DNA from 3 places in the Shewanella avicenniae genome. Region 3 is predicted to be linked to each of the others. Evidence: predicted binding sites of a transcription regulator. Region 3 holds the regulator's gene; each other region holds the start of a gene.
The links. Region 3 encodes sigma-54, which starts transcription at its own class of promoters, with help from an activator protein. Its sites were predicted from a motif close to GTTGGCACGNNNNTNGNNT; they were not measured.
Positions count from the first base shown of each region.

Region 1: a site for sigma-54 is predicted at 2,113-2,131, ahead of JYB87_RS07295 (YccF domain-containing protein). Genes of this name have one in related genera too.
Region 2: a site for sigma-54 is predicted at 1,883-1,901, ahead of JYB87_RS14060 (YggN family protein). Genes of this name have one in related genera too.

Region 1 covers NZ_CP071503.1:1,660,350-1,663,587, forward strand. Annotated here, with positions in the region: gene JYB87_RS07280 (hypothetical protein) at 1-114, opposite strand, end outside; gene JYB87_RS07285 (EVE domain-containing protein) at 111-578, opposite strand; gene JYB87_RS07290 (hypothetical protein) at 882-1,217, opposite strand; gene JYB87_RS07295 (YccF domain-containing protein) at 1,661-2,077, opposite strand; gene JYB87_RS07300 (pyridoxal-phosphate dependent enzyme) at 2,284-3,198, shown strand; gene JYB87_RS07305 (hypothetical protein) at 3,202-3,238, opposite strand, start outside.
Region 2 covers NZ_CP071503.1:3,167,189-3,170,426, reverse strand. Annotated here, with positions in the region: gene mutY (A/G-specific adenine glycosylase) at 1-468, opposite strand, end outside; gene trmB (tRNA (guanosine(46)-N7)-methyltransferase TrmB) at 635-1,351, shown strand; gene JYB87_RS14065 (50S ribosome-binding protein YggL) at 1,378-1,701, shown strand; gene JYB87_RS14060 (YggN family protein) at 1,943-2,728, shown strand; gene JYB87_RS14055 (LysR family transcriptional regulator) at 3,027-3,238, shown strand, end outside.
Region 3 covers NZ_CP071503.1:534,156-537,393, forward strand. Annotated here, with positions in the region: gene ptsN (PTS IIA-like nitrogen regulatory protein PtsN) at 1-383, opposite strand, end outside; gene hpf (ribosome hibernation promoting factor) at 386-673, opposite strand; gene JYB87_RS02315 (RNA polymerase factor sigma-54) at 700-2,178, opposite strand; gene lptB (LPS export ABC transporter ATP-binding protein) at 2,267-2,995, opposite strand; gene lptA (lipopolysaccharide transport periplasmic protein LptA) at 2,992-3,238, opposite strand, start outside.

The DNA.
Region 1 (3,238 bases), 1.1 Mb from region 3:
CTGCAGTCCGGGTGGCAGTTCACCATGATCATTTTTGGCGAATGACACGCTAGGTAACATCAATGTCGTTGCTACGCTAATTGCCGCGAGGATGTGTGAAATTCTTGTCGTCATCCATTAACTCCTAATTTATTGATTATATTCCATTCTTCAGCAGTCACTGGTTGTAAGCTGAGGCGGCTACCTTTTTGTATAAGGTACATCTGTGCCAGTGGCGGATGTTGCTTCATAAAACTCAGCGTCACCGGTTGGTAAAAGGTACTCTGCCATTGAATATCGACGGAGAACCAACGCGGTTGCGCTTCGGTGGATTTAGCGTCGAAATAGGGCGATTGCGGATCGGTTGCCGATGGATCTGGGTAGGCTGTTTTGGTTACCACTGCAGTACCTACAATCGCAGGTTGCTTGCAACTGGAATGATAAAACAATACCAAATCGCCCACTTGCAGTTCATCACGCAAGAAATTCCGTGCTTGGTAATTGCGGATCCCGAACCAGCAAGTGCCTTGCTCGCCCGCGAGTTGCAGATCACTGATTGAATAATCGTCCGGTTCAGATTTGAAAAGCCAATAACGCACGTGATGCCCTATCTAATGATGATTCTTGAAAAAGCTTACGGATTTTCAGCGTGGAAGGCCAATAAATGCGCCTAAGTGGCGCTGTAAGCATATTTTTGATAACAAATAATCAACAAATGAGCGGACTAGTATCACGCCATTTTTGTAATTATATTACAAATTGTGGTGTAATAATTTTTCTAAACATTGGGGAAAGTTCGCAACAACGAGGAACTGTGTGTTGAGTGATGAATTTTGTTTTATCAGATTGAATTACAAAATAAAAAAGGCTCCATAGGAGCCTTTTTCAATCAAGCGATTTGCTTAGCGACCACAGGTGTCGTTGGCAACGTTTACTTTCGCTACCAGATAGCCCGCTTGGTTGAAGTAGTTGTAAGTTACGCCTTTAGCCAGCGCTTCAGGTGCCAAGTTAGCACATGCGCTTGCGGTGGTGCTTTCAGTTAACTCTTTCTCTTTAACTTCAGTGGTGATGTAGTATTCAACACCTTTTGGCGTATACTGAGCACGAGTTAAAACACCTGTATCCAGCGTCATTGGCAGTTGCAGTGACTCAACACCACTTTGCAGTGAGTCTGCCATAGTGGCTGCTGAACCTAATGAGGCTAGGAGAGCTAAAGCTGCTACAGTTGATTTTTTCATGGTTTCTTCCCTCTGTAATGTTTTAATTTTTAATTCTGTTCGCGAACTGTTGTTTATTTGTCGCTTCTGAAACTTTATTACATATTATCCCTGTTTTTTGGTGATGTGGTATGACCAGTTGTTATATTAGACCTTTTTCTAGTATCAAATCTGTAAGTTTATGAAATTCAATTGATTAAATTTTATACTTCGTTCGATTGCTGTGTGATTTGTTTCGCGTTTTAGTCGGTAAAGCGGCGTTTAGTCACTCAACCTGGGTTTGGAATTAAATTACAAGTTGGCATTGAGGTTAGATTTGATGCTGTGATGGCAGCCGTTAGCGCTGATGTGAAAGTGTTGAGCAGTCTCTTAGCATCGCGTCTGGGTAATCGCGCGCCATTAATAAAAAGAGCCTCATCGAAACGATAGGCTCTTTTTATCTACTGCCGCGTCATTAGCGGCGGTTAAGCGCGTGCTTCACCATTGACGATAGTTTTACCGATTGGGGTGAGCGTCAGTAATGCCAGCTTCAGGTGTTGGATACCAAATGGGATGCCGATAATGCTAATAAAGCAACCAAAGGCATGCACCAGGTGGCCGATGGCTAACCAAATCCCAAACAGTAAGAACCAGATGATATTGCCGATCATCCCCAGGGCGCCAGTGCCGATATCTTCACGTCCATAGAATTGATCGCGGCTGACGTGATCTTGGCCGAAGGGCCAAAACGCGAGTTCGCCAATGACAAAGCAGGCGCGCCCGAACGGAATGCCGATGATGCTAATGAAGCAGATAATGCCGGCCAACCACCAGGCGAGCCCCATCACGAACCCACCCAACAAAAACCATGCGATGTTAAAAATAAGTCGAAGTAGAGACATCGTATTTCCTTAATTGTTATTGCTTATTATCGACTTTGCGATATCTGTGCCAAATGTTGAGTTCGTTATAACACATTGTTTTTAAATGTATATCGCTTTCTGGCTGATTAATTTCAGGAGCAGCAGTAGTGCTTTTCACTAAATTATGATGGTTTCGCTAATTGGCGCTGGTTAGAATTTGCCAAGGTTAATGTGTGAGTTCACCCATGAAGTTAGCAAATTCACCCGTTGAACAGATTCATGTGGCGGGGCATGACGTCTTTATCAAACGTGATGATTTATTACACCCACAGTTTTCGGGCAATAAGGCGCGCAAGTTTCTCTACTTTTATGAGCAAGACTTCCCCACAGTAAAAAAAGTGCTCGGTTATGGCTCAGCGCAAGCGAACTCGCTCTATTCCATGGCGGCCTTGTGTCAGCTCAAAGGCTGGCAGCTAGAATTTTATGTCGATCATCTGCCGCAGCTGCTGTTGGCGAATCCCTCTGGCAACTACGCTGCCGCATTAGCGCTAGGGGCTAAGGTGTTGCCTGCGCCCGTGAGCGGTGGCGAGCAAATCGCTAGTTACCTGCAGCAATTGGCCGCCAATGACCCTGAATGCCTTTTTATAGAAGAGGGCGGCCGCATGGCCGAAGCTGAATATGGCGTGGCAAAGCTCGCCGAAGAGATTGCGGATTGGTACCAAGCTGAGCAACTGAGCCAACTCGCACTATTTCTGCCGTCAGGAACAGGCACAACCGCCTTATTTCTCGCGAAATATTTCAAACAGCATGAATTGGCTATCGAGGTGTTTACCTGCCCCGTGGTGGGCGATGCAGCCTATTTGCAACAGCAGTTTGACCAGCTTTGCGCTAATCGGCAGTGGCATCCGACCATAGTCGCCCCCGCCAAAAAATATCATTTCGGTAAGTGTTACCGCGATTTTTTAACCCTATGGCGCCTGCTCAATCAAACAGGAGTGACTTTTGAGTTACTCTACGATCCGTTGGGGTGGATGACATTGCTGCAAACTGCGCCTACGCTTGCCATGCCCTTGATGTATCTGCATCAAGGAGGGCTACTTGGCAATAGCAGCATGTTGCCACGCTATCAGCGCAAATATCCGCAGTTGTTTAGCGATTAAGCGTTAGGCGGGAATAAAGCCGTTCTTGCTAAATACCTTA
Region 2 (3,238 bases), 1.6 Mb from region 3:
TCCCGGCCAACCTGCCACAGCGTGGTGACGCGCCAATACCCGTTTAACGTTGCCATCTAAAATTGCATGATGTTGGCCGCTGGCCAGCGACAAAATTGCGCCCGCAGTAGAGCGACCAATGCCGGGGAGGGCGACCACCTCATCAAATTGAGTAGGAAACTCACCGTGGTATTTATCGCGGATAATCACTGCGGCTTTATGCAGGTTGCGGGCACGGGCGTAATAGCCTAGTCCGGTCCAATGATGCAGCACTTCATCTATGTCGGCGTTCGCAAGTGCGGTAACGCTTTCAAAGCGGGCCATAAAACGCTCAAAGTAAGGGATAACGGTGGCAACTTGAGTTTGTTGCAACATTATCTCACTTATCCATACTTTATAAGGGGTTTTATGCTGTTGCCATGGCAAGGTGGTGCGGCCGAACTGCCGATACCAGTCGATGATGCGCTGAGAAAAAGGGGCGGTATTCATGGGCGCCAGTGTAGCTTTGGCGTGGTGGCTGCACAAGCAAATCTGCATTAGGCGCGCGATTAAAAGTGTGGCTGGTATACTTTTTCTGCGGTAGTACTTGCACCGCAGGTTGAAGTTTGGATAATGCCCATTCTTTTCACATGGCTGTCCGTTGACAGGAGCAAAAATGAGCGAAGTGACTACTGCTGAATTCAATGAAGAAGGCAAGTACCTGCGTAAAGTCAAAAGCTTTGTATTGCGCGAGGGACGACTGACTAAAGGTCAGGCTCAAGCGCTTGAACAAAACTGGCCAACCATGGGGTTGGAGTATTCCGCTGAGACCATCGATTTAGCCCAAGTGTTTGGCCGCGAAGCCGACACTGTGTTGGAGATTGGTTTTGGTATGGGCGCCTCTTTGGTTGAGATGGCCAAGGCTGCCCCTGAATTAAACTTCATCGGTATTGAAGTACATAAGCCAGGTGTTGGCGCGTGTTTGTCATCAGCTGCAGAGGCGGGTGTGACTAATCTGCGCGTATATCACCACGATGCGGTTGAAGTGCTGCAAAATGCAATTGCTAATGGTTCACTGTCACGGGTGCAGCTGTTCTTCCCTGATCCTTGGCATAAAAAGCGCCACCACAAGCGCCGTATTGTGCAGCCAGAATTTGCGGAGTTGGTACGTAGCTGCTTAAAAGTGGGCGGCGTGTTCCATATGGCGACTGACTGGGAAAACTACAGCGAACACATGCTGGAAGTAATGAATGCAGCGCCGGGCTATAAAAATCAATCACCTGATGGTACGGTAGTGCCAAGACCGGATTATCGTCCACTGACAAAGTTTGAAGCACGTGGTCAACGTCTTGGACATGGTGTGTGGGATTTGATGTTTGAGCGCACTGAATAACCTTCTTAAAATCGGAGAATTTGCTCATGGCTATTCGCAGTCGTCGTTTACGTAAAAAATTGCGTGTTGATGAGTTTCAGGAACTGGGCTTTGATGTAGCTTGGCGTTTTCCTGATGATATTAGTGAAGAACAGATCGACGCGCAGGTAGATACCTTTATCGAGCAGGTGATTGAGCCGCGTGGCCTGGGCTTCCATGGTGGTGGTCATCGGGTGTGGGACGGTATTGTAGCCACCCAACGCATCGGTAAATGCAGCGACGAAGACCGCCAAGCGGTTGAGGCGTTTTGGAAAAGCCAAAACGTGCTGGAAGTCAGCGTGACCGATTTATACGATATCTGGTGGAGTTAATCCCCGCGTAATCTCCTAAAAGGCAGCGTTTACTACGCTGCTTTTTTATTGCCTATTTGATCTGCTTAAGCTGCATCTTGTGTCGCTCGTCATATTCACCAAAAACTGGTGCAATTCGCTAATCATCTTTAGCTTATTTATATCAGTTGAATTTAAATCTTTTAAAAACAGTATGTTAAAAATTGGCACGGCTTCTGCTATATCAAAGCATCAACAGCGAAGAGCACAACAAGGACTCACGATGAAAACTTTGGTATCTGCATTGGCGTTAACAGGGGTAATGGTTGTCGGGCAGGCGCAGGCTGCCGTTTATCACGGTAACGATAGCTGCAATATCTCGTTGAACTATGACGTGACGTTGCAACAACAACAGCTGCGAGTCGCGGAAAAGAACAACGAGCTGTACCGCATCGATGGCGACAAGCTATTTGTAAACGGCAAACAGGTGTCATTGAATCACAAGCAACAACAGCTGCTGCAAGACTACCGTACAGGTTTGTCAGCGCAGATCCCCAAAGTGGTGACTTTGCTGGATAACGCGATGGATTTGGCCACCGATGCTGTGGGCAGCTCATTGACGCCTTTATTGGGCGACAGCGGCACTGAAAAGCTGAATGGCGCGCTGGAAAAACTGCATCAACGCATTAATGATGCCGCCTATCAACGCGGTGATGTGTACTACATTGGCGCTTCTGATGACTCGCTAGACCAAGTCTTTGGTGATGAGTTTGAAAATGATATTGAGCAGGTGGTGATGAGCTCTATCGGCAACATCATGGTCAATATCGGCCAAAGCATGATTAACAGCGATGGCGGCAGCTTTGAAGAAAAGATGGAAGCTTTCGGCGAGAAAATGGAGCGCTTGGGCGACGACATTGAAGCGCGGATGGAAGTTCGCTCAAGCGAGATTGAACGTAACGCCGATGAATTATGTGAAAGCTTTGCCGAGCTGCAAAAGTTAGAAGCCAAAGTGCAACAGCAGATCCCTGAGTTAGAAGACTACACCCTGATTTCAAAGCGTCACTAAGTCAGGCGCAATAAGCGCTGACGCAAGTGGCTTAACCCCCTCTTCCTTGAGACAGGTTCATCCACGAACCTTCCTTTGCCCGCATCTCATGACCTGAATGCGGGCTTTTTTTCGGATCAAATCTGCAATTTATCGTATTAGACCATTAGAGTAGTCACTAAAGTGTTGGTATACTTTTTTATTCTCGATACAATTATTCTCTGAGCCGTACAATCCGCCCGTTCGGGTCGATCACTTTTCCTCGTAAAAGACAGTTCAGCGAATCATCAACAAGAATAAAGCAGCTATAGGCGACTCAATGCTAGAACTATTGGAACCCATCGCTATTTTCACTCATGTCGCTCGTGCCGGAAGTTTTAGTTCCGCTGCTCGTCGCTTGGGAATTTCTAAGTCAAAAGTCAGTACCCAAGTGGCTGACTTGGAGCACAGACTGGGTGTGCAACTCATTCAACGTACTACACGTAGTTTGAGTCTGACCGAAGCGGGTAATCTGTTATATGCGCAAGGCGA
Region 3 (3,238 bases):
ACTTGTTTATCGCTTAGCTTTTCCGCCATGGCGGAGAGCGTGCTCAGGTGTTGCTGACATTGATCTGCTGGCACAATAAGTGCGAACAAAATATCCACCGGTTGATTATCAATCGCGTCAAAAGGAATGGCCTCTTCACACTTGATTAATACCGCAACGGGCGTGTCAATATCCGGCAAACGACCATGCGGGATCGCAATACCGTTACCGATTCCTGTACTGCCCATACGCTCGCGAGCCAAAAGACTTTCAAAAATGGCTTGAGAGGATAGGTCGGGATACTGGGCTGCTGCGAGATCGCTGATGAGCTCCAGTACCTTTTTCTTACTGCCCGGAGTCGCACAGGTGGTACACTCCGGCCGCAGGATGGTCCTAAGTTCCATCGTTAGTGTTTTGTCAGCTTTTCTTTGTGTTTAATGACCTGACGATCCAATTTATCAATGAGGATGTCAATGGCGGCGTACATGTCGTCGTGTTGAGAGGTTGCAAATACTTCGCCGCCGGAAAGGTGCAGCTTGGCTTCTGCTATCTGTAGTGCTTTTTCAACAGCGAGGACAATGTGGACATTATTGATCTGTTCGAAATGGCGTTCAAGCTTTGCAAATTTGCTCTCAACGTAGCTACGTAAAGAATCGGTGATCTCAAGTTGTTTTCCTGCAAGATTAATTTGCATCGTTGACTCCTCCGATTGTCGGGCTTTTAAAGGCTCTTCCGCTGATTTGACGGCGGAATTAGCATTGCTTCCCGATACTTAGCGATTGTTCGTCTCGCGACATTAATGCCTTGTTCGGCAAGCAATTGCGCCATTTTACTGTCGCTTAACGGCTTTTTAGGGTTCTCCGCGGCAACCAGCTTTTTGATGAAAGCACGAATGGCTGTTGAAGAACACTCGCCGCCATCGTCAGTACCTACATGGCTAGAGAAGAAATATTTTAGTTCAAAAATGCCGCGAGGGGTGTGCATGTATTTCTGGGTGGTGACCCGCGAAATGGTCGATTCATGCATTTCTACCGCTTCGGCAATATCGTTGAGCACCATAGGTTTCATCGCTTCTTCACCATATTCGAAGAAGCCTTGCTGAAATTGAACGATGCAATTAGCGACTTTAAGCAGGGTGTCGTTACGGCTTTCCAAACTCTTGATAAACCATTTAGCTTCTTGCAGATGACCACGAATAAATTGGCTATCTGACTGGCTGCGCACGCTACGTGCCATCGTGGCATACTGCTGATTGATGCTGATTTTTGGCATGCAATCTGGGTTGAGTTCAACCACCCAGCGCCCGTTTTTCTTCCATACCGTCACGTCTGGAATGACATATTCATCTTCAGACTCTTGGATGGTTAATCCTGGGCGAGGATTTAACGTTTGGATGAGAACGATTGCGTCACGTAACTCTTCTTCCTTAAGGCGCGTTTTGCGCATCAAGGTGCGGTAATCTTTGGCGGCGATCAGATCGAGGTACTCATCGATGAGCATTTTGGCATTGGCCAAATGCGGTACGTCGTCACTGAATTGTGATAATTGGATCAGCAAACATTCGCGTAAATCGCGCGCGGCAACTCCCACGGGATCAAAGTGTTGAATGCGCTTCAGCACGGCTTCAACTTCATCCACTTCGATATCATCTAAGCCCAGCGCTTCAATAATTTCTTCAGCTGATTGGGTTAAATAGCCACGCTCGTCAATGGCTTCAATAATCGCGGTAGCAATTGCTTCATCGGTTTCTGAAAATGGTGTGAGGTTTTTTTGCCATTCCAAATGCTCATGCAAGCCTTCGCTAGTTTCACCTTGAAACGGCATGTCATCGTCACGGACGACGCCAGATGACGTGTTGGGCGCAGCGGTGAAAACCTCGTCCCAAGTGGTGTCCATTGGCAGTTCTTCAGGGAGCTCTTGGCTATTAAGCGCATCACTGGTTTCAACGGACGAACTGTCTTCTATCGACTCTGACAGCTCTTGTTCACTGTCACGTTCGCGGTTATCCGCTTCAAGCCCCGCGTCATTGTTATCAACATCAACATCGTCATTAATCTCCAACATCGGGTTGGAATCGAGTGCTTGTTGAATTTCCTGCTGCAGCTCAAGCGACGACAATTGCAGTAGACGAATTGCCTGCTGCAGTTGCGGTGTCATAGTTAATTGTTGACCCAGCTTAAGCTGAAGTGACGCTTTCATTGTTGACTGCTAATCCCCAAAAATTATGTATTAAAACAACCACAAAGAGTTGGTAGTTTTATGAAATTTATTTGTCCCCACCACCGTACTATAGCCTGAATTGTTCCCCTAAGTACACTGCTCGCACCTGTTGGTTGTCGAGGATCTCGGCGGGTGTGCCTTCTGCAATCAGCTGCCCATGGCTGACGATGTAGGCGTGTTCGCACACATCCAGAGTTTCGCGCACGTTATGATCGGTAATCAAGACACCCAGTCCTCGAGACTTGAGTTGTTCGATGATTTTCTTGATATCGATAACAGAAATTGGATCTACGCCCGCAAAAGGTTCGTCCAATAAAATGAATTTTGGATCAGCCGCTAACGCGCGTGCTATCTCAACGCGGCGCCGTTCTCCACCCGATAACGCCATCCCCAAGCTGTCACGGATGTGGGTGATATGAAACTCTTCGAGCAGCTGTTCAAGAATGGCTTCGCGTTCTTCGTTGCTTAATCCTTTGCGGACTTCAAGAACGGCCATAATGTTATCGCGCACTGAGAGTTTGCGAAAAATACTCGCCTCTTGCGGCAGATAACCAATCCCTTTACGCGCCCGCAGGTGCATTGGATCTAAGGTCAGATCATCTTGATCAATAAAAATACGGCCATGGTCACTCTGTACTAAGCCGACCACCATGTAGAAGGTGGTGGTTTTGCCCGCACCGTTAGGACCGAGCAAACCAACGATCTGTCCGGTGTTTACCTGTAAGCTAACATCTTTTACTACCGAACGTTTTTTATAGCTCTTGGCCAGATTGGTCGCTTTTAAAACGCTGGTCATGGCTGCTCCTGCTCGGTTTTCGGCGGCGTTGGCTCTTTAGGGAGATTATCTGGACGGATAACTGTGGTGACTTGCTCTTGGTCACTACCAATCGCTTGCAGCTGCTGCTTGTTCAGATCGTAAATGATCTTATCCGCTGAGGACATGCTGCTGCCTTGCTCTACCTTGGCCATACCGATCAGGGTCAACACGCGTTGGTTGATGTTGAACTGAATTTCATTGGCGCGAGCGGTGGTCAGCGTG